DNA from 2 places in the Janthinobacterium sp. PSPC3-1 genome. Region 2 is predicted to be linked to the other one. Evidence: riboswitches for the same ligand, from Rfam matches in the RefSeq annotation. Region 2 holds a riboswitch; the other holds the start of a gene.
The links. Region 2 has a riboswitch for thiamine pyrophosphate ahead of ACP7B7_RS04630 (TonB-dependent siderophore receptor). Riboswitches for the same ligand answer to the same signal wherever they lie in the genome.
Positions count from the first base shown of each region.

Region 1: another riboswitch for thiamine pyrophosphate. It lies ahead of thiC (phosphomethylpyrimidine synthase ThiC); the one in region 2 lies ahead of ACP7B7_RS04630 (TonB-dependent siderophore receptor).

Region 1 is NZ_JAFCTQ010000008.1:154,660-166,689, forward strand. Features, by position in the region: gene thiC (phosphomethylpyrimidine synthase ThiC) at 1-1,280, opposite strand, end outside; TPP riboswitch at 1,364-1,478, opposite strand; gene ACP7B7_RS11415 (hypothetical protein) at 1,530-1,781, opposite strand; gene ACP7B7_RS11420 (response regulator) at 1,820-2,626, opposite strand; gene ACP7B7_RS11425 (hybrid sensor histidine kinase/response regulator) at 2,652-4,556, opposite strand; gene ACP7B7_RS11430 (Crp/Fnr family transcriptional regulator) at 4,608-5,345, opposite strand; gene ACP7B7_RS11435 (putative bifunctional diguanylate cyclase/phosphodiesterase) at 5,587-7,692, shown strand; gene ACP7B7_RS11440 (porin) at 7,705-8,748, opposite strand; gene ACP7B7_RS11445 (valine--tRNA ligase) at 9,215-12,030, shown strand, end outside.
Region 2 is NZ_JAFCTQ010000003.1:34,669-46,698, forward strand. Features, by position in the region: gene ACP7B7_RS04590 (phospholipase D-like domain-containing protein) at 1-491, shown strand, start outside; gene ACP7B7_RS04595 (tetratricopeptide repeat protein) at 494-2,086, shown strand; gene ACP7B7_RS04600 (tetratricopeptide repeat protein) at 2,114-3,679, shown strand; gene ACP7B7_RS04605 (hypothetical protein) at 3,743-4,189, opposite strand; gene ACP7B7_RS04610 (TetR/AcrR family transcriptional regulator) at 4,186-4,812, opposite strand; gene ACP7B7_RS04615 (DUF2867 domain-containing protein) at 4,885-5,403, shown strand; gene pnuC (nicotinamide riboside transporter PnuC) at 5,495-6,106, shown strand; gene ACP7B7_RS04625 (AAA family ATPase) at 6,103-6,636, shown strand; gene ACP7B7_RS04630 (TonB-dependent siderophore receptor) at 6,633-8,792, opposite strand; TPP riboswitch at 8,879-8,976, opposite strand; gene ACP7B7_RS04635 (iron-containing alcohol dehydrogenase) at 9,032-10,189, opposite strand; gene ACP7B7_RS04640 (hypothetical protein) at 10,334-10,639, shown strand; gene ACP7B7_RS04645 (Imm26 family immunity protein) at 10,729-11,205, shown strand; gene ACP7B7_RS04650 (sensor histidine kinase) at 11,186-12,030, opposite strand, start outside.

The sequences.
Region 1 (12,030 bases), on a different contig from region 2:
CAGGCGATCTGCGTCAGCTCGCCCAACGTCTTCAGTTCGCCCAGCTGCGCTTCGTCGTTGGCGTCGTAGATGGAACCGGGGCGCAAGCCGTCGCCGAGCGAAAACGACACGTCATACGCCTTCATGATCTCGCAAATTTCTTCGAAATGCGTGTACAGGAACGACTCCTGGTGATGCGCCAGGCACCACTTGGCCATGATCGAGCCGCCGCGCGAAACGATGCCGGTCAGGCGCTTGGCTGTCAGCGGCACATAGCGCAGCAGCACGCCGGCGTGAATGGTGAAGTAGTCGACGCCCTGCTCGGCCTGCTCGATCAGGGTGTCGCGGAAGATTCCCCAGGTCAGATCTTCGGCCTTGCCATTGACCTTTTCCAGCGCCTGGTAGATCGGCACGGTACCGATCGGCACCGGGCTGTTGCGCACGATCCACTCGCGCGTTTCATGGATATGCTTGCCGGTCGACAGATCCATCACATTGTCGCCGCCCCAGCGGATGGCCCAGGTCATCTTTTCCACTTCCTCGCCGATCGACGAGGTGACGGCCGAGTTGCCGATATTGGCGTTGATTTTCACCAGGAAATTGCGGCCGATAATCATCGGCTCGACTTCCGGGTGGTTGATATTGGCGGGGATGATGGCGCGGCCACGGGCGATTTCCTCGCGCACGAATTCGGCCGTGATCTCGGCCGGAATGCTGGCGCCGAACGATTGGCCCGGGTGCTGGCGGCCCATCATCTCGGCCATGCGCTCGCCCATCGGTCCGGAGGACTTCAGCTCTTCCAGGTATTGCTGCCGGCGCATGTTTTCGCGGATGGCGACGAATTCCATTTCCGGCGTGATGATGCCTTGCCGCGCGTAGTGCATCTGCGTGACGTTCCTGCCGGCCAGCGCGCGGCGCGGCTTGCGGTGCAGGTTGAAGCGCAGCTCGGCCAGCTTCGGATCGGCCAGGCGGGCGATGCCGTAGTCGGAGGTCGGGCCCGGCAGCTCTTCGGTGTCGGCGCGTTCGAGTATCCACGGCAGGCGCGGCGTATCGAGGCCCGAGCGGATATCGATGGCGACGTCCGGGTCGGTGTACGGACCGGACGTATCGTAGACGTAGATGGGTGGATTTTTTTCACCGCCGAACGACGCTTCCGTATCGGACTGGCTGATGGCGCGCATCGGCACGCGGATGTCGGGACGGCTGCCCTGTACATAAATCTTGCGTGAATTGGGCAGCGGCGCGATCGCGGCCTCGTCGACCGTGGCGGTGGCGGAAAGAAATTTCGGATTGGCGTTCATTTTGGCTCCTTGGCTAGCTGGCTGTGTATAAGCCTGGAGCCAGCTAAGGAGGTTCGGCTGCGCGCACGCGACAAAAGCGGGGTGCGTTCATCCTAAAGCTTCCCTTCGCTGGCATTATCCAGATCAGGTTCGGAGGGTATTTCTCACCCGCGCTTCACCGTGTTTCCACAGCAAAGAGCAGGACCCCTAGCGTTTGCCGCCTTGCGGCAGCGGGCCAATTATACGCGTTTCAGGTCGCGCGCCAGATGATTATTTCTTGCCCCAGCGCCATTGCGGCGGCTCGCCCTTCCACCAGCATATGCCGACCAGCAAGGCAACGATCACCACTTCGTAGATGACATAGGCGACCGGCACCTGGGTTGGCGGAAACAGCACCGCGCCGCCGGCCAGCAGCGCCAGCGCGCTGATGAACACCAGCCAGCCCTGCCAGGTGATGGGCAAGCCCCAGCCGAAGCCATAGGTCTTGGCGGGGAACCAGTAGGAGGGAGATTTGTCGGTCATGATTTAACTGGACTGTAATGAACAGCAGCCAGTATAAATCAGCTTTTTTGCTGGCGCGCCGTAATATCGAGCCCGATCCCGCGATAGCCGACAAAGCGGCTGCCATGGTCGAACATCGGTTCGCCGCTGACCTGCAGGTATTGCATGCTGCCATCCGCATTCTGGCGGCTGTAGATAAAATCCAAAAACGGTTCGCGCGCGGCGATTTTTTCGTCGAGCAGGGCGCGCTCGGCGGCGTTCCAGCGCTGCGGTTCGTCTTCGCTGCCGATGCCCAGCATCTCGGCCACCGGGCCGGAAAAGCGTGTCAGGTTGCCTGCCGCATCCTGTTCCCAGTACCAGTCCGACGACAGTTCCGTAAAACGCTGGAAGCGCGCTTCGCTTTCGCGCAGCTCGGCCGTGCGTTCCTGCACCGCCTGTTCCAGCGACCTGTTGTAGTCGGCCAGCTTCTGGTACAGCAGGCGCACTTCCAGCATATTGTGGATGCGGGTTTTGACTTCCACCAGGTCGAAGGGCTTGGCGACGAAATCCTTGGCGCCTGCCTGCAGCGCGCGCAGCTTGTGGCCGGGCTGGGCGGTGATCACCAGTACCGGCAGATAACTGCCCGCCTCGATGTCGCGCAAGCCTTCCATCACTTCGAAGCCATCCATTTCCGGCATCTGCAAGTCGAGCAGGATCAGGTCGTAGCGGTGCTGCTGGTGCAGCGCGCGCACCGCCTGCGGGTCCATGGTGGAGGTGATGCGGGTGTAGCCCGCATTGCGCAGCACCTGTTCCAGCAGCATCACATTGGCTTCCTGGTCGTCGACGATCAGGATGCTGGCGTTCAGTATCTCGGTGGCTTGTAGCATGGCGGTAGTCCTGGTAAGTGCTTGATTAGCGTGCTGCGGTGGTGTCGTCGGCCAGGCCGTGCTTGGCCGCATGGTGCAGCGCCACGTCGAGCGCATCCATGAATTCGACAACCTTGATCGGTTTGGTCAGATAGCGGAAAAAGCCCGCTTCCAGCCCTTTTTCTATGTCGCGCGGCACGGCGTTGGCCGACAGCGCCATTACCGGGATATGACTGGTCAGTGGATCCTCGTGCAGGATGCGCAAGGCGCCAAAGCCGCTGATGCCGGGCAGGTTGATGTCCATCAGGATCACGTCCGGCTGGCAGGTGCGCGCCAGGTCGATGCCCAGGTGGGCGTCGATGGCGGTCAGCAGTTTCAGGTCGCTGCGGCGCGCGATCAGTTGCTCGACCAGCGCCAGGTTGGCCGGATTGTCTTCCACGTACAGCAAGGTGCGCTGGGTATCGGAGTCTTCCTGCGCCACCGGCAACACTTCGCCTTCGCCCAGCACCAGTTGCGGCGCACGCGAGGCCTTGAACTCGACCCAGAAGGTGGTGCCGACACCGACCGTGCTGTCGACGCCGATCGCGCCCCCCATCAATTCCACCAGCTGCTTGGTCACCACCAGGCCGATGCCGGTGCCCTCTTCCTGGCTGTTTTCCTGGCCCAGGCGGTTGAAGGGCTGGAACAGCTGTGACATCTGCTTTGCATCGAGACCGGCGCCGCTGTCGGTGACGCTGACGCGCACGCGGTCGCCGCGCTGGCTGCAAACGACCTGCACGCTGCCGCCGCTCTGGTTGTACTTGATGGCGTTCGACAGCAGGTTGATCATCACCTGCTTCACGCGCGTGCGGTCGGCATGGATATAGAACGCCGCGCCGCAGCGCGGGAAATGCATGCCGATGCCGCGTTTTTGCGCCTGCGGCGCGATCATCGCCTCGCAATCCTGCAGCACGTCGAGCAGCGACATGGCCTCTTCCGACATGGTCACCTTGCCCGACTCGATCATGGCCAGGTCGAGGATCTCGTTAATCAGGCGCAGCAGATACCAGCCGCCCTTGAGGATCTGGTCGAGCGAGCGCTGCTGCGGCTGGGTCGGCGGCGGCACGTCGGACGCCATCAGCTGGGCAAAGCCCAGCACGGCGTTCAAGGGCGTACGCAATTCGTGGCTCATGCTGGACAGGAATTCGGACTTGGCGCGGTTGGCCTTGTCGGCCACCTGACGCGCTTTTTCCAGCTCGGCATTATTGGTTTCGATCAGCGAACGCGTATAGGCCTGCTGCTCCTGCAAGCGCTTGTCGAGCATGGCCTGCTCGGCTTCGACCCGCTTGCGCGCCGTGTTGTCGGTGCCGATCAGCAGGTAGCCGATAACCTTGTTCTGCGCGTCGCGCAAGGCCGTCACCGAGACGATGGCGGGAAAGCAGCTGCCATCCTTGCGGATATACGTCAGTTCATAAATGTCTTCGATGCCGCGCTTGGCCTTGAACACCAGCGCTTCCACGCCGGGCGTGATGGGCGTGTCGAGTTCGGTGGAGAGGGCCTGCGCGCGGGCGACGATTTCCTGCGCGTCGGAAATGCTGGCGGGGGTCAGCTTGTCGACCACCTCATGCGCCGCATAGCCCAGCATGCGCTCGGCGCCCACATTGAAGATCTGGATCACGCCCTGGGCATCGGTGGCGATGCTGGAAAAATTGGCGCTGTTGAAAATCGCGTCCTGCAGGGCGCCCGCTTTCAGCAGCTGGCGCGGCAGTCCGGCGGCCAGCGTGCGCCGGTACAGGGCGGCCAGCAGCACCAGCAGCAGCAGGACCAGCACGCCGGTCAGGATGGCCGTGTCCGAAGGGCCGCGCCAGGCCAGCGCGGCGATCGCGACCAGCACGATGGCGCTGAAGGCGAACGCCAGCGCGACGGGCCAGCGCGATGGCAGGCCGGTGGAGATTTTTTCAACTGTGTTCATGGGATCAGCCGGTAAGTACAACAATGAATAGCATCAAGGAGGCGGCGCCGCTCAAGCCTGGCGCTGGCGCACATCCGACAGCAAGCGGGCAAATTCCTTCTTCACCACGCCATAGCATTCGCAGGTCGTGCTTTCCAGCCCGCCGCGGTCCAGCACCGTGATATGGCCGCGCCGGTAACTGATATGGCCACGCGCCTGCAGCTTGCCGGCCGCTTCCGTCACGCCTTCGCGGCGCACGCCCAGCATGTTGGCGATCAGTTCCTGGGTCATGGTCAGTTCGCGCCCGGGCAAGCGGTCCAGGGTCAGCAGCAGCCAGCGGCACAGTTGCTGTTCCACCGTATGATGGCGGTTGCACACGGCCGTCTGCGACATCTGCGTCAGCAAGGCCTGCGTGTAGCGCAGCAGCAGCCGCATCACGGGGCCGGCGCGGTTGAATTCCTCCATCAGCACATGCGCCTTCAGGCGGTAGCCGACGCCGCCCGTCTGCACCACCGCGCGGCTGGGGGTGGAGTCGCCGCCCATGAACAGCGACACGCCCACCACGCCTTCATTGCCGACGCCGGCGATTTCGGACGAGCCGCCGTTCTCGAGCAGATAGTGCAGCGAAACGATGGCGGTGGTGGGGAAATACACATGGTGCAGCTTGTCGCCCGAGTCATAGATCACGTCGCCCAGGCGCATGGCGACCTGCTCCAGGTGCGGCGCCAGGCGCGCAAAATCGGCGTCCAGCATGGCGGCCAGCAAATGGTTCTGGTTGGGGTTGTGCAACACGGCATGCGGACTGGACATGGTCAGGATTCCTGGTTTCCAGTCGTCAGCTAGGCGGTAATGGGGAGGCGTCTGAACGAGAGGCGCCACGCGGTGCAGGGTAACACAGGACCCTGAACACGGCCTGACTATATTACTTGGTGGCATGACCGTCCGTTCGGTACCGAACGGACGCTGCGCCGCCCGGCCACCTACAGTTAGTCATTGCATGGGCTGCCAGATCGCGGATCAGGGCTGGCACACGCATCCACCGGACGCCATCATGCAATCACTCATCAAGCGCATTTCCATCTCTGTTTCCGTCTCCGCCCTGATCACCCTGGCGATCGGCCTGGCCGTGACGGCGCTGTGCTATGCCTCGACGCGGCAGATCGAATCGGAAAGCGCGCGGCTACTGCTGCAGCACTATGGCGGCACGCAAGACCTGAGCGCCGCCATGCTGCCGGCAAATGGGCTGTCGCTGTTCGACGCGGGCCGGCGCAGCTCGCTGTATGTGCTGCTGGGCGGAATACTGTCGAGTTTGCTGGCGGCCGCCTATGTGTATCAGCTGGTGACGCGCAACAGCGTGATCGAACGCATCACGGAAGAACGCACGGCGGCGCTGCGCTTTGCCAACCTGCGCCTGTCGGAAGATATCGCGGCGCGCCTGCAAAGCGACCAGGCGCTGCGGCTGCGCGAGCGCATCATCGAAGTGTCGGCCAACGCGATCGCCATCTGCAGCGCCGAAGCGCCCGGCTACCTGATCGAATACGTCAATCCGGCGTTTGAACGCATCACCGGCTACACGGCGCAGGAAGTGGTGGGACAGCCGCTGGCCAGCCTGCACGGCAATGACCAGGAACAGCCCGCCATGGAGCAGCTGCAAGCGGCGATACGCGAGCAGCGCGAAGGCAAGGCCATCCTGCGCCACGTGCGCAAGAACGGCGACAGCTACTGGAACGAAAGCTTTGTCGCGCCCGTGCGCGGCATCGCCGCGGCCAGCGATGACGGCACGGCGCCGATCAGCCACTTCCTGGTGGCGCAATACGATATCAGCGCCGTCATGCACTTCGAGGCCGAACTGGCCTTCCAGGCACGCCACGATATCCTGACCGGGCTGGCCAACCGCCGCCTGCTGCGCGAGCGCCTGGAACATGAAATGGCTGTTGCACAACGCACAGGCTTGCCGCTGTGGGTGGTGTTCATCGACCTGGACCGCTTCAAGTTCGTCAACGACACCCTGGGCCACGATGCCGGCGACACCCTGCTCAAGGGCGTGGCCGAACGCCTGCTGGCGGCCACCCGCGAAGTCGATACGGTGGCGCGCCTGGGCGGCGACGAATTCGTGCTGCTGTTGCCGCAGCATGGCAATGGCGACCCCGGCATGGCCATCCTGCAGCGCATACTCGATGCCGTGGCGCAGCCGATGCAGCTGGGCGAATACGAATTTTTTCTCAGCTGCAGCCTGGGCGTGGCCGTCTACCCCGACGATGGCTGCAGCGCCGAAATGCTGATCAAGCACGCCGATATCGCCATGTACCGCGCCAAGGAACAGGGCCGTGGCCACTGGCAGTTCTATGCCTCGAACATGAATGCGGACACCCTGGAAAGGCTGAGCCTGGAAAGCGAATTGCGCCATGCGCTCGAACGCGGCCAGTTCCACCTCGAATACCAGCCGCAGCTGGACCTGGCCAGCGGCCGGATGGTGGGCATGGAAGCGCTGCTGCGCTGGCGCCATCCGCAGCTGGGCCTGATTTCGCCGGCCAGCTTTATCGGCATGGCCGAGGAAATGGGCTTGATCATTCCGATCGGCGACTGGGTGCTGCGCACCGCCTGCGCCCAGGCGCGCGCCTGGCAACTGGCCGGCCATGGCCCGCTGCGCGTGGCGGTGAACCTGTCGGCGCGGCAGTTCAAGCAAAGAAATCTGCTGCATGCGGTGGCCGCCGTGTTGATGGAAACCGGCCTCGATGCGAGCTGCCTGGAGCTGGAACTGACGGAAAGCATGGTGATGCACGACGTGGAACAAGCGACGGCCATCATGGGCAACCTGAAGGCGCTGGGGGTGCAACTGTCGATCGACGACTTCGGCACCGGCTACTCCAGCTTGGCCTATCTGCGCCACTTCCCGATCGACGTGCTCAAAATCGACAAATCGTTCGTCAACGACATCACGCACAGCAACGACGATGCGGCCATCGTCTGCGCCATCATTTCACTGGCGCACAATCTGCGCCTGAAAGTGATCGCCGAGGGCGTGGAAACGGCGCCGCAGCTGGACTTCCTGCGCCAGCACGGCTGCGACCAGATGCAAGGCTATCTGTACAGCCGTCCGCTGGCCGTGCCGGCCTTCGAAGCGCTGCTGCGCCAGGGCCGCATGCTGGCGGCCTGATGCGTTAAAACCTTAAAAAGCGTGGCGCAGGCCGAGGTTGAAGGCCCGGTCGCCGGTGCCGACCTCGGTGGCATTGCCGACCATGTAGGCGGCGCCATGGCGGTTGCGGATCTGCGCATAGGCCAGATAGATCTTGCTGCGTTTCGACAAGGCATAGGTGGCCCCAACAGCCAGTTGCTGCGCATCGCGGTTGGCCGCATCGCGGTCGTCCTTGTGCACCACCGACGCCAGCAAGGTCGCCGCGCCCAGCGGCACGGAGACGCCGACGATGGCGTCGCGGCTGTCGGTCGATTGCCGCGGCGCCGTGGCCGCGCCATACGGATTGTCGGCAAAGAACATCGAACTGCCATCGCCCGTGTTGCTGCCGTAGCCGGCAAAGGCCGTGGCCGGACCGAAATTGTAGTTGCCGGCCAAAATCGTGTTGTTGACGTCGGCCTTGCCGGCGTCGCCGCCACGGCTCTGGCGCGCCAGGCGCAAGGTCAGCGGGCCGTTGACATAACCGAGGGCCAGGCCCAGCGAGCGCTGGTCGGCCGCAATGCCGCTGTGTTCGCCAGCGCCATACATCACGGTGGCCGTCACGCCGCGCAGCGTCGGCGAGGTATAGCGTACGGTATTGTCGATGCGGGTGGCCGAATAGCCGGCCACGTTGGTCGAGGCGCCGGCCATGCCGCCCTCGAACGGATCGGCGACGTCGGTCAGCGCCTGGCTCTGCAGATTGTACTGGCGGCCGATGGTCAGCATGCCCAGCGGGCTGCTGAGGCCGACGAAAGCCTGGCGGCCGAACAGCTGGCCGGCCTGGTCCGAGCGGCCGGTGTCCGTCAGCAAGCCGGCTTCCAGCGTGAACACGGCTTGCCAGCCATTGCCCAGCGCTTCGGCGCCGCGAAAACCGAGGCGCGAACCAGCCGAGACGCCACTCGATACTTTGCTGATCGAGCGTTCCTGTACCAGTGCGGCATCCATCAGGCCGTACATGTCGACGGAGGACTGGGCGTGAGCGGGGACAGTGGGCAAAATCATGGCCGAGGCGAGTCCCAGGCAGACAGTGGTGGTTTTCATGCAGGTTTCCTTGATAAACGCCGGGCCAGGAATCCCGCGCAGGCGGCAAGGCGCATGCGTGCCGCTGCCGTATCGACAGACGGCGGGCCGGACACTCCTGGCAAAGCTGTGGCGGACACGGCCTGCAATGCTGCCGGCCGCGGGAATTCCGCCGTGAATGGTGCACCGCTGGCGGTGCGCGTGGCTCAGGCGCCCGGCCCGCAGGGGACGCACTGAAAAGTTGCCGGCATCGCTGATGCGCTGGCATGGCCGTGAGTTGGATAAAACTGCGGCCGCTGGCGCCGTCCGCAAGTGATTGCAAGAGGCGACAAGGCCGACATTATAGCACTGGCGCAACTTTTACCCCCGCACGCCTGCCGGCTGGCGGCCCGCAAAGCCGCCAGAATGCTGAAAAACAGGGCTGGCCACGGCGCAGCCGTTGCCGTGTCATCTATAATGATTCCTTTTGCCAAACACACGCCAAATCATGGAATTAGCCAAGTCTTTCGAGCCCGCCGACATTGAACAATTCTGGCGCACCGAGTGGGAGCAGCGCGGTTACTTTACCGCCACCCTCGATGCCGGAAAACCTTCCTTCAGCATCCAGTTGCCGCCGCCGAACGTGACCGGCACCCTGCACATGGGCCATGCCTTCAACCAGACCATCATGGATGGCCTGACGCGCTACCACCGCATGCTGGGCCACAACACGGCCTGGATTCCCGGCACCGACCACGCCGGCATCGCCACCCAGATCGTGGTGCAGCGCCAGCTGGACGCGCAAAAGATTTCGCGCCATGACCTGGGCCGCGAGAAATTCGTGGAAAAAGTGTGGGAGTGGAAAGAAAAATCGGGTTCCATCATCACCGGCCAGATGCGCCGCCTGGGCGCTTCGGCCGACTGGCAGCGCGAATACTTCACGATGGACGAGCCGCGCTCGAAAGTCGTCACCGACGTCTTCGTGCGCCTGTTCGAACAAGGCCTGATCTACCGCGGCAAGCGCCTGGTCAACTGGGACCCGGTGCTGGGCACGGCCGTGTCGGACCTGGAAGTGGTGTCGGAAGAAGAAGACGGCTCGATGTGGTACATCAAGTACCCACTGCTTGATGGCAGCGGCTTCCTGACAGTGGCCACCACCCGTCCTGAAACCATGCTGGGCGACGTGGCGGTGGCGGTCGACCCGACCGACGAGCGCTACATGGCGCTGGTCGGCAAGATGCTCAAGCTCCCGCTGACCGACCGCGAAATTCCGATCATCGCCGACGAATATGTCGACAAGGAATTCGGCACCGGCTGCGTGAAGATCACCCCCGCGCACGACATGAACGATTACGCCGTCGGCCAGCGCCACAAGCTGGCGCAGATCGTCATCCTGACGCTGGACGCGAAAATCACCGACGATGCGCCGGAAGCCTATCGCGGCCTGGACCGCTTTGCCGCGCGCAAGCAGATCGTCGCCGACCTGGACACGCTGGGCCTGCTGGAACAGGTCAAGCCGCACAAGCTGATGGTGCCGCGCGGCGACCGCACGGGCGTCGTGATCGAACCGATGCTGACCGACCAGTGGTTTGTCGCCATGAGCAAACCGGCGCCGGAAGGCACTTTCTTCCCTGGCAAATCGATCGCCGAGACGGCGCTGGAAAAAGTCGCCAACGGCGAAATCAAGTTCGTGCCGGAAAACTGGAGCACCACCTACAACCAGTGGCTGAACAACATCCAGGACTGGTGCATCTCGCGCCAGCTGTGGTGGGGCCACCAGATCCCGGCCTGGTATGACGAGGCCGGCAATATCTTTGTCGCAAAAACCGAAGCCGAAGCACAGGCCAAGGCGCAGGCCGCCGGCAGCACGGGTCCGTTGAAACGCGACGACGACGTGCTCGACACGTGGTTCTCGTCCGCCCTGGTGCCGTTCTCGACCATGGGCTGGCCGGAAGAAACGCCGGACATGAAGGCCTTTTTGCCGTCGTCGGTGCTGGTCACCGGTTTCGACATCATCTTCTTCTGGGTGGCGCGCATGGTCATGATGACGGCGCACTTCACCGGCAAGGTGCCGTTTGAAACCGTCTACGTGCACGGCCTGGTGCGCGATTCGACCGGGCAAAAAATGTCCAAGTCGAAAGGCAACACCCTGGACCCGATCGACCTGATCGACGGCATCGACCTGGACGGCCTGATCGTCAAGCGCACCACCGGCCTGATGAACCCGCGCGACGCGGAAAAAATCACCAAGGCCACGCGCAAGGAATTCCCGGACGGCATTTCCGCCTACGGCACCGACGCCGTGCGCTTTACCATGGCCAGCTATGCATCGCTGGGCCGCAACATCAATTTCGACCTGGGCCGCTGCGAAGGCTACCGCAACTTCTGCAACAAGATGTGGAACGCCACCCGTTTCGTGATGATGAATACGGAAGGCAAGGATTGCACCGCACCGGCGGACCGTCCAAATGACGCCGACCTGTCGCAGGCCGACAAGTGGATCATTTCGCTGCTGCAAAAAGCCGAGCTGGACGTGGCCAAGGGTTTTGAAGACTTCCGCTTCGACAATATCGCCGCCACCATCTACAAGTTCGTCTGGGACGAGTATTGCGACTGGTACCTGGAAGTGGCCAAGGTCCAAGTACAGCAAGGCACGGAAGGCCAGCAGCGCGCCACCCGCCACACCCTGCTGCGCGTGCTGGAAGTGGTGCTGCGCCTGGCCCATCCGATCATTCCGTTCGTGACGGAAGCCTTGTGGCAGACCGTCGCGCCGCTGGCCGGCAAGACGCTGAAAGCCGAAGGCGATTCGATCATGATGCAGCCATATCCGATCGCCGACACCAGCAAGATCGACGAAGCGGCCGAAGCGTGGATGCAGCAATTGAAAGCGCTGACGGACGCGACGCGCAACCTGCGCGGCGAAATGCAGATCTCGCCATCGGTGCGCGTGCCGCTGATCGTCGAAGCGGGCAACGCCACCGACAAGGCCACGCTGGCCACCTACGCGCCGTATATCCAGTCGCTGGGCAAGCTGGCCGAAGTGCAGATCGTCGATGCGCTACCGGATTCGCCAGCTGCCGTCGCCATCGTTGGCACCACCAAGCTGATGCTGAAAGTGGAGATTGACGTGGCGGCCGAACGCGAGCGCCTGGGCAAGGAAATGACACGCATCGAAGGCGAGATCAACAAAGCCAACGGCAAGCTGTCGAACGAAAGTTTTGTGGCACGCGCGCCTGCTGAAGTCGTGGCACAGGAAAAAGCCCGCGTCGCGAATTTTTCCGCCACACTCGACAAGATGCGCGAGCAATTTGCCAAATTGCCGAC
Region 2 (12,030 bases):
TGCCCGACGTGGTGCGGCATTCCAACGGCATCAACAAACCCGGCGCGATGACGCTCGAAAGCGAATTCGGGCTGAAGGTCTCGGTTGCCATGCTCAATGTCAGCGCGTTCGACAAGGACCGCTGGCGCTACCGTGAAATCTATATCCATTCCAAATTGATGCTGGTCGACGATGCCTTCATGACGCTGGGCAGCGCCAACCTGAACCAGCGCAGCATGGCCGTCGACAGCGAAATCAATATCGCCACCGACGATTACCGCGTGGCCCGGGACTTGCGCAAGCGGGTGTGGCGCATGCTTAGCGGGGGACTGGTCGATGGTGGGGGAGGGACGAAGGTGGAGATTATCACCGCCTTCAAAGATTGGAATAACTTGATGCAAAGTAATCGCAAGAAAAAATTTGATAAATCTGGGAATGCAATTTTGAAAAAAATGAGAGGCTTTGTGCTACCGCTCGAAGACAAACGCAGTTCAACAATACGTTTGGGGTAAGCATGAAAAGTCATCAAAAATCTTTTTTTTATCTGCCATTTTTTAGCTTGGCAGTTCTCCTAAGCATCTCTTTAATCGCCTGCAAAATGCCAAACGACAAAGTCTTGCCGCGCAACCAAAGCTTGCCCCTCTTCAATCCGCATGTCGCAGATTTTATCTGTGAAATCGAGGCAAGCAAGGTGCCGCCAATCGATGCGCAAGCGGAGGACTGGTTTCTAGAAGCGCGCGCCATGGAAGATCCTGAAATCGCCGTGGAAGACCGCGATTACAAAAAAATCGTCGATTTGACGCGTCAAGCGGCGGAGCGATTGCACTGGAAGGCGATGCTCAACCTGGCCAGCCTGTATGTGGAAGGGCGCGATCCGTTATACGGTAATGAAGAGGCAGTGCAACTGGTGGAAAAGGCGATGCGGCTCGGCATACCGGCCGCATATGACAGGATGGGGACATATTATGCGAACAGCACCGGCGTTGACGGCGACATCACTCGCGCTTATGCTTTCTGGCAAAAGGCTGCGCAGATGGGAAACCCTCAAGCGCTGGGCTTTTTAGGCGAGAAATTGACGGCTGGAGAGGATCATCCAAGTATCGGAATGTGGGGCAACATTCCTATGGCGACCAAAATGCTCGAGTGTGCGCTTGCACAAGGGTATGGCCAAGCCGCATTTGATTTGCATTATTTGTATGTGGTTTTAAGATCATCTGATGGCACCGCAAATGGGGACAGTACCCCTGAAACAAAAGCGCGCGCCCTAAAGGTACTGCATGAAGGTGTCAAATTCGGTTGTGAAAATTGCGCTAACGCATTGCAAATAGAATTTGACCATCCCTTTGATTTAGCCAATATGTTTACTCCGTACATCGATAAGGCTCGAGGCTTACGATATGGAATGTTAGGTGATGCCCTCGGTTTCAACCCCAATCGTCGCTTCCCGAACCTCGATAAAATCCTGCCATTGCCACCAGCCGATCTGCCGCCTTGGGATGGTCAACGCAAAAGCTTGCTTGACGCGGCCATGGGCGTCAGCCCGCCGCCCGCCATCCCGCAGCCAAGCGCCGCGTCGCTTTCAACAGAGCCGTATTTCTTGGCCGCCGACTATGCGCTGCGGCCTACCGGGCTGCACAGCGACGCGCCGAGCGCGCCATTTTCCGCGTACTGGCTACCCGCCCCAGGGCAGGGCTTGACGCAGCCGGCCAGGCTGCTGCGCAAAGGCGAAGAATTCCGCCATTTCGATGTGCCTGATGCCGCCGGCAAGACCCGTTATGGCGGCGTGACGTGGGAACAGTACCTGACGATACGGCACAACCATGGTGCCGTGGAACCGCGCGCGGTGCACGGCCTGCTGTGCCAGGTGGCACGCCCCGAGCCATTGTTGAGCTGTTCTTGCGCACAAGCCTGTCCGGTCAGCGGCGTCTGGCAACCGTGGGTTTCGGCCGACCATCCGCTGCAGGCCATCGTCAACCAGTACTGGCGCCAGGCCTGGTTGCACCAGGGCGCACCGTTTCCGCGACCGCGCCGCGACTGGCTGCTCGATTTGCCGGACGACGACGTGACCTGGCATTTGATGGATGTATCCAGCACCGATATTGGATAAGGCAACGCTGCGGCGACGGAGAGCGCAATGAGTTGGAATCAATGTGGAAGGGCTTTATCGAGAGGATGCTTCGTGTCAGCTATCTTGTCGGTATGCTGCGTTTCTTTGTTCGCCTGCAAAATGCAAAATGAACCAAAAGATGTCTTGCCGCGCAATCAAAGCCTGCCGCTCTTCAATCCCCATGTCGCGGCTTTTAGCTGTGAAATCGAGGCAAGCAAGGTGCCCCCCATTGACGCGCAAGCCGAGGACTGGTTCCTCGAAGCACGCGCCTTGGAAGATCCAGAAATTTTCGTGGAAGACCGCGATTACAAAAAAATCGTTGATCTGACGCGTCAGGCGGCGGAGCGCTTGCACTGGAAGGCGATGCTCAACCTGGCCAGCCTGTATGTGGAAGGGCGCGACCCCTTATACGGTGATGAAGCGGCGGTTCAACTGGTGGAAAAGGCCATGCAGTTGGGCATACCGGCGGCATATGACCGGATGGGAACCTATTATGCGAACGGCACAGGCGTGACAGGCGACACCACCCGCGCTTATGCCTTCTGGCAAAAGGCTGCTGTCATGGGTAATCCACAGGCGATGGCCTTTTTAGGAGAAAAATTAAGAGCGGGAACGGACGGTGTTATTCCTGGATATTGGGCAAATATTCCTGTAGCCATAAAAATGATGGCATGTGCGCTTTCTCAGGGATATGGGCCTGCTGCGTTTAATTTGCATTATTTGTATGCAATACCCAGAGCTGCGAATGGCGATGAGATTGGTGATCGAACACCCACAACCAAACAGCGTGCTCTGAATGTATTGCATGAGGGAGTCAAGTTTGGCTGCGCAGAGTGTGCGAGCGCATTGGCAATTGAATTTGGTTCTCCTTTTGATCTTGCCGATATGCTGGCACCATATGTGGACAAAGCGCGCGGCGAACGTTATGCAGTACTTAATCGTGCCCTCGGTTTCAACCCCAATCGCCGCTTTCCAAACCTCGATAAAATCTTGCCATTGCCACCGGCCGATCTGCCGCCTTGGGATGGTCAACGAAAGAGCTTGCTTGACGCGGCCATGGGCATCAGCCCGCCGCCCGCCATCCCGCAGCCAAGCGCCGCCTCGCTTTCAACAGAGCCGTATTTCCTGGCCGCCGACTATGCGCTGCGGCCTTCCGGCTTGCACAGCGACGCGCCGAGCGCGCCGTTTTCCGCATACTGGCAACCCGCCCCAGGGCAGGGCTTGACGCAGCCGGCCAGGCTGCTGCGCAAAGGCGAAGAATTCCGCCATTTCGATGTGCTGGATGCCGCCGGCAATACCCGTTATGGCGGCGTGACATGGGAACAGTGCCTGACGATACGGCACAACCATGGCGCCGTGGAACCGCGCGCCGCGCGCGGCTTGCTGCGCCAGGTGGCGCGGCCAGAACCGTTGTTGAGCTGTTCTTGCGCGCAAGCATGCCCGGTCAGCGGCGTCTGGCAACCGTGGGTAGCGGCCGACCATCCGTTGCAGGCGATCGTCAATCAATACTGGCGCCAGGTCTGGTTGCACCAGGGCGCGCCGTTCCCGCGACCGCGCCGCGACTGGCTGCTGGATTTGCCGATGACGACGTGACATGGCATTTGATGGATGCCACATGAGAACGCCTCGTGTAGCCAATCTTTTTGTCAGGCAAGTTCAGTACACCATCAAAGTGCCGTCGGCCAGTCGCCCGCAGGGCCAGTAACCGTCGCGGTAGAGTTGCAGCGCATCGCACCAGAAGCCTTGCCGCTGTGCCAGCATTTCAAGGCTGGCCATGCGCACGCAATACAGGGCCGCGCCGATGGCCGCAGGCGTGTAGTCGTGCGCGCCCACACTGATCAGGCGTTCCGGCACCGAACGCAGGGAATGCAGCGCCAGCTTGTAGTTCGCCATCGTCTCCTGCAGATAAGGAATGCCTGCCTGTTTCAGCATCGTCAGCAGCACTTCGCCATGGATAGGATCGCGCTGGTCGCGCGAGGTAGGCAGCCACGCCATGCGGGCGCTGTTCCAGGCGTGCAGGCCGGGCAGGGCGATCTGGCCTGCCCGGGCTTGAAAGGTGCCAAGCGCGCTGAACCACGCAATAGTATCGAGCGCCTCCATCATGGCTGGCGCTCCTGCTGCAGCAACGCCTCCACCGGCAACTGGAAAAAGCGCGGCACCAGCGCCGGCGACAGTTCCTTGCCGCCATCGATCATGTCCAGGCGGCCGCTGAGCAGCAGCATCACGTAACCATGGCCCAGCGACCAGCCGGCGCTGGCGGCGGCGCGTTCCCAGCGCGAGTCGACGCCGGCTTCGCGCACGGCCGCGCCGGCTGTTTGCAGCACATAGGCAAAGCAGGCGTGCGCCGCTTCCAGCAGGACCGGGAACTGGCGCACGTCCTGGTGCTCGAACATCAGCCGGTAGTGGGCCGGCGCATTCAATGCAAATTCGATGTATTGCTGCCCCAGCAGCTGAAAGCGCTCGGCCGCCGGCAGGCTGCCTTCCGGCGGCAATTCCTGGTCCCATTTGCGGCGCAGCGCGGCAAAGCCGGCGGCGGCCACCTCGGCCAGCAGCGCTTCCTTGCTGGCAAAGTGGCGGTAGACGGCGGCGATCGACACGCCCACCGCGCGCGCCAGTTCGCGCAGCGAGATCGCCGCATCGCTCTGCTGCGCCAGCTGGGCGATGGTGGCCGCGATCAAGCTCTCGCGCAGGTTGCCATGATGGTAGTTGCTGCTGGCTGTGGTCATAAGTTATCGCTGTTTACATTAAATTATTTATGTGTATCATAGCCATGTTATCACCGAAAACATGAGGCCGCTATGCAAGCAATCACACTCAAGGCGCGCAAGACAGGCTTGCCGCCGCAAGCGGCGATCGCGCCGCTGTATCCGGGCAGCGACCTGGCCGACGCGTATGTTGTTGCCTTGCCGAACGCGCAAGCGGCCGGCATGGACATGGAAAGCCTGGCCAAGGCGCTGTTTGGCAGCCAGCCGGGGTGGGCGCAGAAGCTGATGGTGCTGCGCGACGCCATCGTGGCGCGCTTCGGCATCAAGACGGCCGCGCAGCTGACGAATGGCGGCGGCGGGCGGGTCGGCATCTTCCGCATCTACGCCGTGACCGCCAACGAGATTATTGTCGGCGAGGATGACAGCCACCTGGACTTCCGCCTGTCGATGCTGCGCAGCCCGCATGGCGGCGCGCATGGCAGCCTGACCCTGGCCAGCGCCGTGCACTGCCATAACTGGCTGGGGCGGGTCTACATTATGGTGATACGGCCGTTCCACAAGCTGATCGTACGGTACACTTTGAGCCGGGCGGCACGCAGCGGTTTCCAATAAGTCCGCCTGGAATAGGGGGACTCGGGGTGGGGATTCTTGCTTATTCAAGCCTGGTATTGCATACTGCACCACCAGCCTCATCCCCATTCTCATGAACGATACGCTTCTCCTGCTGGGTTTTGCCACCACGCCGCTCGAACTGATTTCCTTTGTCCTGGCACTGACAACCGTCGCACTGAACATTCGGCAGAACCACTGGGCCTGGCTGTTTGCGATCATCTCCTCGGCCGCCTACGGTTTCGTGTTTTTCGAGTCGCGCCTGTATGGCGACATGGCGCTGCAGCTGTTGTTTATCGCCATCTCCGCCTGGGGCTGGTATCAATGGCTGCATCCGGCAAGCGGCGCGCCCGCCTTGCCCGTCACCTGGCTCACGCCGCGCGGCTGGCTGGGCAGCTGCTGCGCCTGGCTGATCGGTTTCCTGCTGATTTCCTGGCTGCTCACCTCCACCGACACCGACGTGCCGCACGCGGACGGTTTCCTGACGGCCGGCAGCCTGCTGGGTCAGCTGCTGCTGTCGCGCAAGAAAATCGAAAACTGGATCGTCTGGATCGTGGTCGATATCCTGTACGTGGGCCTGTACGTTTACAAGGACCTGACCCTGACCGCCATCCTGTATGCCGTGTTCGTGGTGATGGCCACCATCGGCCTGCTGGCCTGGAAAAAAGCGGCGCCGGCCGCACCCGACGCGATGGTCCTCAAATGACGCATGCGCTGTTGCGGGTCGCCATCCTCGGGGCGGAATCGTCGGGAAAATCCACGCTGGCCGCCGCCTTGGCCGAACGCCATGGCACCGTGTGGGTGCCGGAATATCTGCGTGAATTTGTCGAAACGCGGGGCAGGGTGCCGGTGGCTGACGATCAATTTTTCATTGCCGGCACACAGGTCGCGCGCGAACGCGAGGCCAGCGCATCGGCACGCGGCGTGCTGATCTGCGATACCACACCCCTGATGACGGTGCTGTACAGCCGCCATTATTTTGGCGGTGAAGATGCCCAGCTTGCCGCCCTGGCCGCCGGCACGCAGTACGACCTGACCCTGGTGACGGCGCCCGATACGCCATGGGTGGCGGACGGCCTGCAGCGCGAATCGGAAGCCGTGCGCCAGCTGATCTACCGGCAATTGCTCGATGAGCTGGCAACGCGCCGGATTCCCCATCATATCCTGCACGGCCAGCTGGAGCAGCGCATGGAACAAGCCTTGCCGCTGCTCGATCAGCTGCTTTCAACCGCTTAGAAGTCGAACTGCGCCGACACCTTGACCGTGCGGCTGGCGCCCGGGAACAGATAGCCGTCGGATTCCGGCGTCACATCGCGCCAGTAGAACTTGTCGAACACGTTGTTGACGGTGGCACGCAGCACGGCCTGCTTGCCGGCCAGGCGCAGCGCATAGGCGGCGCCCAGGCTGGCCACGTGGTACGACGGCACAAAGGTGTTGTTGTTGAATTCAAACGCCTTTTTGCCCGAATACTCCCAGCTGCCGTTGACGGACAGACCCGCCACTTGCGGCACGCGGTAGTCGAGGTTGACGGCACTCTTGAAGGCCGGCACGTTCGGCACGCGCTTGCCGTCCAGCGAGGCTTCGCCGGTGCTTGACTGCTGGCTGTTCAGTGCGGTGACCGAGACGCCGATGTTCAGGTCGGCGCTGGCCTTGCCTTGCGCCGACAGTTCCAGCCCGCGGTGCTGGGCCTGGCCGGCGCGCACGAAGTAATTATTGGCGTTCTGGAATTCCAGGCCCTTGCGGATCTGGAACAGGCTGGCGGCCAGCATCAGCTCCGGCGTGATATCGGCCTTGACGCCGAACTCGATCTGCTTCGAGCGGCTAGGCGACAATTCTTCATTCGCATTGGCGGCCTTGCGGTCGGCCGTGCCGCCGTGTTCCATGCCCTGCGAATACGCGCCATACACGGCCACGTTATCGAGCGGGTTGTACACCAGGGCCAGGTTCGGCAGTAAAAAGGCGTGCTTGGCGCGCACTTCGGCCACACTCGGGTCGGCCTTCAGCACATATTGAAAACCGTCGACATCGATATGGCGCAGGCCCGCATGCAGCTTCCAGTTGCTTGATACGTTGATGATGTCCTGCACGAACACCGAGTTTTCCCTGTCATTGCGCGTCTGGCGCACGGGGCCTTGCACGCCGTTCGAGATGTCGACGATGACGGGATGGTAGATATTGCTGGTGCCGGCGTAATCATAGACATAGCGGCCGGCGCGGTCCTTGCGGCGGAAGGTGGCGACACCGGCCGTGAATTCATGGCGCAGGCTGCCGGTGGCGAATTTGCCCTGGATCATGGCTTGCGCGCTGAGCGGCTTCTTGGTTTCGCCCAGGCTGCGGTAGTCGTACACGTCGTAATCGCCATTGCCGCAGAAGCCAGGATACAGGTCCTGCGCGCTGCAGCCATACGGAAACGCCGTGTAGTCGTCGCGCTTGAACGAGTGCTGGTTGGCGCTGATGGTGGCGTGCCAGTTGTCGTCGAAGGCGTACTGGAAGCGCAGGCCGATATTGCTGGTGATGGTGTCGACCGGGCGCGTCCATGGCTGCAGGTTGAGCAGGGTGTCGGCACTGACGCCGGTCGGCAGGGTGGTGTTGTTCAGCAGCTGGAAGCCGGGGGCGGTGACCTGGGATTTGTCCTGGTAGTCGGCGTCCAGCTGCAGCAGTGCCTGCGGCGAAATTTGCCAGTCGAACGCGCCCGAGATGAACTTGCGGTTGCCGTCGGCGCCCTTGATGTAGGAACGCAGCCGTTCGGCGGCCACGTTGACGCGGTAGCCGAAACGCGTGTCTTCCAGGCGTCCGCCCAGGTCGACGGCGCCATACACGGTGCCGCGCTCGCGCGCTTCGACGGTGACGGTGCGCAATGGCGCATTGGTGGGGCGCTTGACGATAAAGTCGATCACGCCGCCTGGCGCCGCCATGCCGGCTTGCAGCCCTGCCAGGCCTTTCAGCACTTCGATGCGTTCCTTGTTTTCCAGCGGAATTTGCGTGTCGCCCGGAATCGCGATGCCGTCCTTGCGGTAGCTGGAATTGTTGTCGAGCTTGAAGCCGCGGATCGAGAACTGTTCGGCATAGCCGACCGCGTTGTAGGCGTCGTTGATGCTGGCGTCGAGACGCACGGCGTCGCTGGTATTGCGGATCTGCAGGTTCTGCATGGTCTGCTGCGAAATGACGGTGACGGCAGCTGGCGTTTGCAGCAGCGGCGCTTCGGAAAAGCCGCCGACGGCGGCGCGTTTCGCATTGGGTACCTTGCTGGCGGTAACGATCACTTCGGCCATGCTGGACGGGGTATCGACAGCATCGGTGGCATTGGCGGCGTCAAACGCAAAGGCGGGTACGGCAAACGCTTGCGCGATGGCCAGGGTCAAAACGGAGACAGACAGATTCGGTGTGGACATGATTGCTCGTGGTTCAAGCCGCTTCATCGAGAAGAGAACGGCAGGCTGCTTGTTCGGCTGGCGCCAACGCAGGAGCTATCAAAGGAGGGAGGTACTTTGCGCTTTCCTTCGCTGGCATTATCCAGATCAGGTACGAAGGGTATATCTCACCCGGATAACAGCTCCAGGACCCCTAGCGAATTGGTAGCTTAACATGAACCGCCGCCCGCTGTCTGCCAGGCTGGCGCTTTTACAACACTCTACAAGCTCAGTTCCAGCACCTTGCGGCTGACGGCCAGGGTCACTTCACCCTGTTCGCCGAGCGCCGTCATGCCGTGCGTTTCCAGTGCGGCAATCACCGCATCGACGCTGTCATGGCCGAGGCCATAGTCGGCCAGGCGCGTCTTGACGCCCATATGGCGGAAGAAATATTCGGTGCGCGCGATCGCCGTTTCGATGCGGCCGTCCTCGTCGCCGCCATCGAGTCCCCACACGCGGGCCGCGTATTGCAGCAGCTTGGTGCGCTTGGCCTGCTTGCGCACGCGCAGCATGCTGGGCAGGGTCACGGCCAGGGTTTGCGCATGGTCGAGTTCGTACAAGGCCGTCAGTTCATGGCCGATGGCGTGGGTCGACCAGTCCTGCGGCACGCCCACGCCGATCAGGCCGTTCAGCGCCAGGGTGGCGCACCACATCACGTTGGCGCGCACGTCGTAGTCGTCCGGATGCGACAGCGCCTTCGGGCCTTCCTCGATCAGGGTCAGCAAAATGCCTTCGGCAAAGCGGTCCTGCACCGAGGCGTTGACGGAGGCGGTCAGATACTGTTCCATCACATGCGCGAAGGCATCGACCACGCCGTTGCCGACCTGGCGCAGCGGCAAGGTAAAGGTCTTGCTCGGGTCGAGCACGGAAAACTTCGGATATACCTTGCGGCTCATGAACGAGCGCTTTTCCTGGGTGGCCTTGCGCGTGATGACGGCCGACCCATTCATTTCGGAACCGGTGGCGGGCAGGGTCAGCACGGTGCCGAAGGGCAGCGCCGCGTCGATGATCTTGCCGCCTTTTTCCAGGATGTCCCACGCTTCGCCGTCGCGCAGGGCGGCCGCCGCGATGAACTTGGTGCCGTCGACCACCGAGCCGCCGCCCACGCCGAGCAGGAAATCGATGCCTTCGCTTTTCACCAGGGCGACGGCCTGCATCAGGGTTTCATAGCTGGGGTTCGGTTCGATGCCGGCAAATTCGAGCACCGTGTGGCCGGCCAGCGCGGCGCGCACTTCATCGTAGACGCCGTTCTGCTTGATGCTGCCGCCGCCATAGGTCATCAGCACTTTTGCCTGCGGTGGTATCAGCTTGCCGATGGCGGCGATCTGGCCCTGGCCGAACAGGATTTGGGTGGGATTGTAGAAGTCGAAATTGAACATGGCTCTCCTGATACTGATGAGGTTCGAGGCCTGATTATGGACGATGATGGCCGCACGCGTGTTTGCCGCTTGAGATTTTCCGGCGCGCGGTGGAAAATGCAGCGCATATCGAGGCATGTCGCCCGCGCATACAAAGGAAACAGCATGTCCCATCTACCCCTGGAAGAATCCGGCTTGCCGGCCACCGCGCTGGACATGCACCGCGCCATCGGTGCCCTGGTCGCCGCGCTGCAGGCGCTGGACCTCCACAGCCAGCGTTTCGAGGCCTGCACCGACCCCGAACTGCGCCGCGTGCTGGCGCATGCGGGCGACACCAGCCGGCGCGAAGCGGCCATGCTGTTCGAGTGGATGCGCCGGCGCGATGCGCGGCTGGACAAGGAGCTGAAGGAGGCGCTGTTCAAGGCAGGACCGATCGTGGCGCAGTTCCACTACGACGAAAAAGTCGAATAGGCGAGTACGCGGCGCTGGCCTACCATGCGCCGCGGAAGTGAGGGCTCGCGTAGACTGTGTCCCGAATACGTTTTTGGGAGTTTACATTGATGAAGTCTTTACCATACCGCGAAGGCAGCTGGTTTGCCGTGCCCTTGCAGGGGGGAGGGCATGCGGTCGGCGTGGTGGCGCGCAGGGCGCCTGCCGGCCGCATCATGCTGGCGTATATGTTCGGCCCGAAACGCGACGCGCTGCCGCCGCTGGCCGAGCTGGAAACCCTGCGTCCCGAGCAGGCCGTACGCCGCTTGCGCACCGGTGACATGGCCCTGCTGAACGAGCGCTGGACCATGCTGGGCGACAGCGAACACTGGGACCGCGACGCCTGGCCCATGCCCTCGTTTATCCGCCGCAACGAATCCCTGCAGCGCGCCTGGCGCGCCACCTATGCCGACGCCGATCCCGCCAAGCTGGACCGCGAAGAATCCGTGCCCTTCGATACGCCGGGCCTGGAAAGCGATTCGCTGTACGGCTATGGTGCGACGGAATTGTTGATGAGCAAGCTGCTGGTCACGCCGCCGGCAAACTGATCTGGAACGCCAGCCCGCCGCCGCTGCGGTTGCGCACCTGCAGTTCGGCGCCGTGGCGCAGCAGCACGCGGTCAACGATGGCCAGGCCTAACCCGGCGCCGTTGGCCTGGCCGCGCGCCGTGTCGAGGCGCGTAAACGGTTTGAGCATTTGTTCGATCTTTTCCGCCGGCACGCCGGGGCCGTGGTCCTGCACGTCGATGATCACGCGGCGCGAAGCATTGCTGCCCTTGAGCTGGCAGGCGATATCGATTTCGGTGAACTCGCTGCCCTGCGTCTTGCCGTAGCGGCGCGCATTTTCGATCAGGTTGTTCAGCACGCGCCGCAAGTCGGTCGGGTTGCCCATCACGTGGGCGCCGTCGGCGATCGCGGTGGTGAGCTTGACGTCAGGCAGGCGCATCGCTTCGCGCGCCAGATCGCCCAGCAGGCCGCTCATGTCGACGTCGGTAAAGCTCGACGCTTCGGTCGGCTTGGCGTAGTCGAGGAACTGGCCGATGATGTCGTCCATCTGGCCGATATCGGACTGGATCCCTTCGCGCGCTTCGTCGGACAGGTTGGCCATTTCCACTTCCAGTTGCATGCGCGCCAGCGGCGTGCGCAAGTCGTGCGAGATGCCGGCCAGGATCACCGCGCGGTCCGATTCCACCTGCTGCAAGTCGTCGACCATCTGGTTGAAGCTGCGGTTGGCCTCGATGATTTCGATCGGGCCTTTTTCCGGCAGCGGCGCCGGTTGCTTGCCCTGCGCAATCGCGCGCGCGGCCACCGTCAGGCGCGACAGAGGCAAGTTGATCAGGCTGGAAATAATCGCTGCGCCCAGCAGCGAGAGCA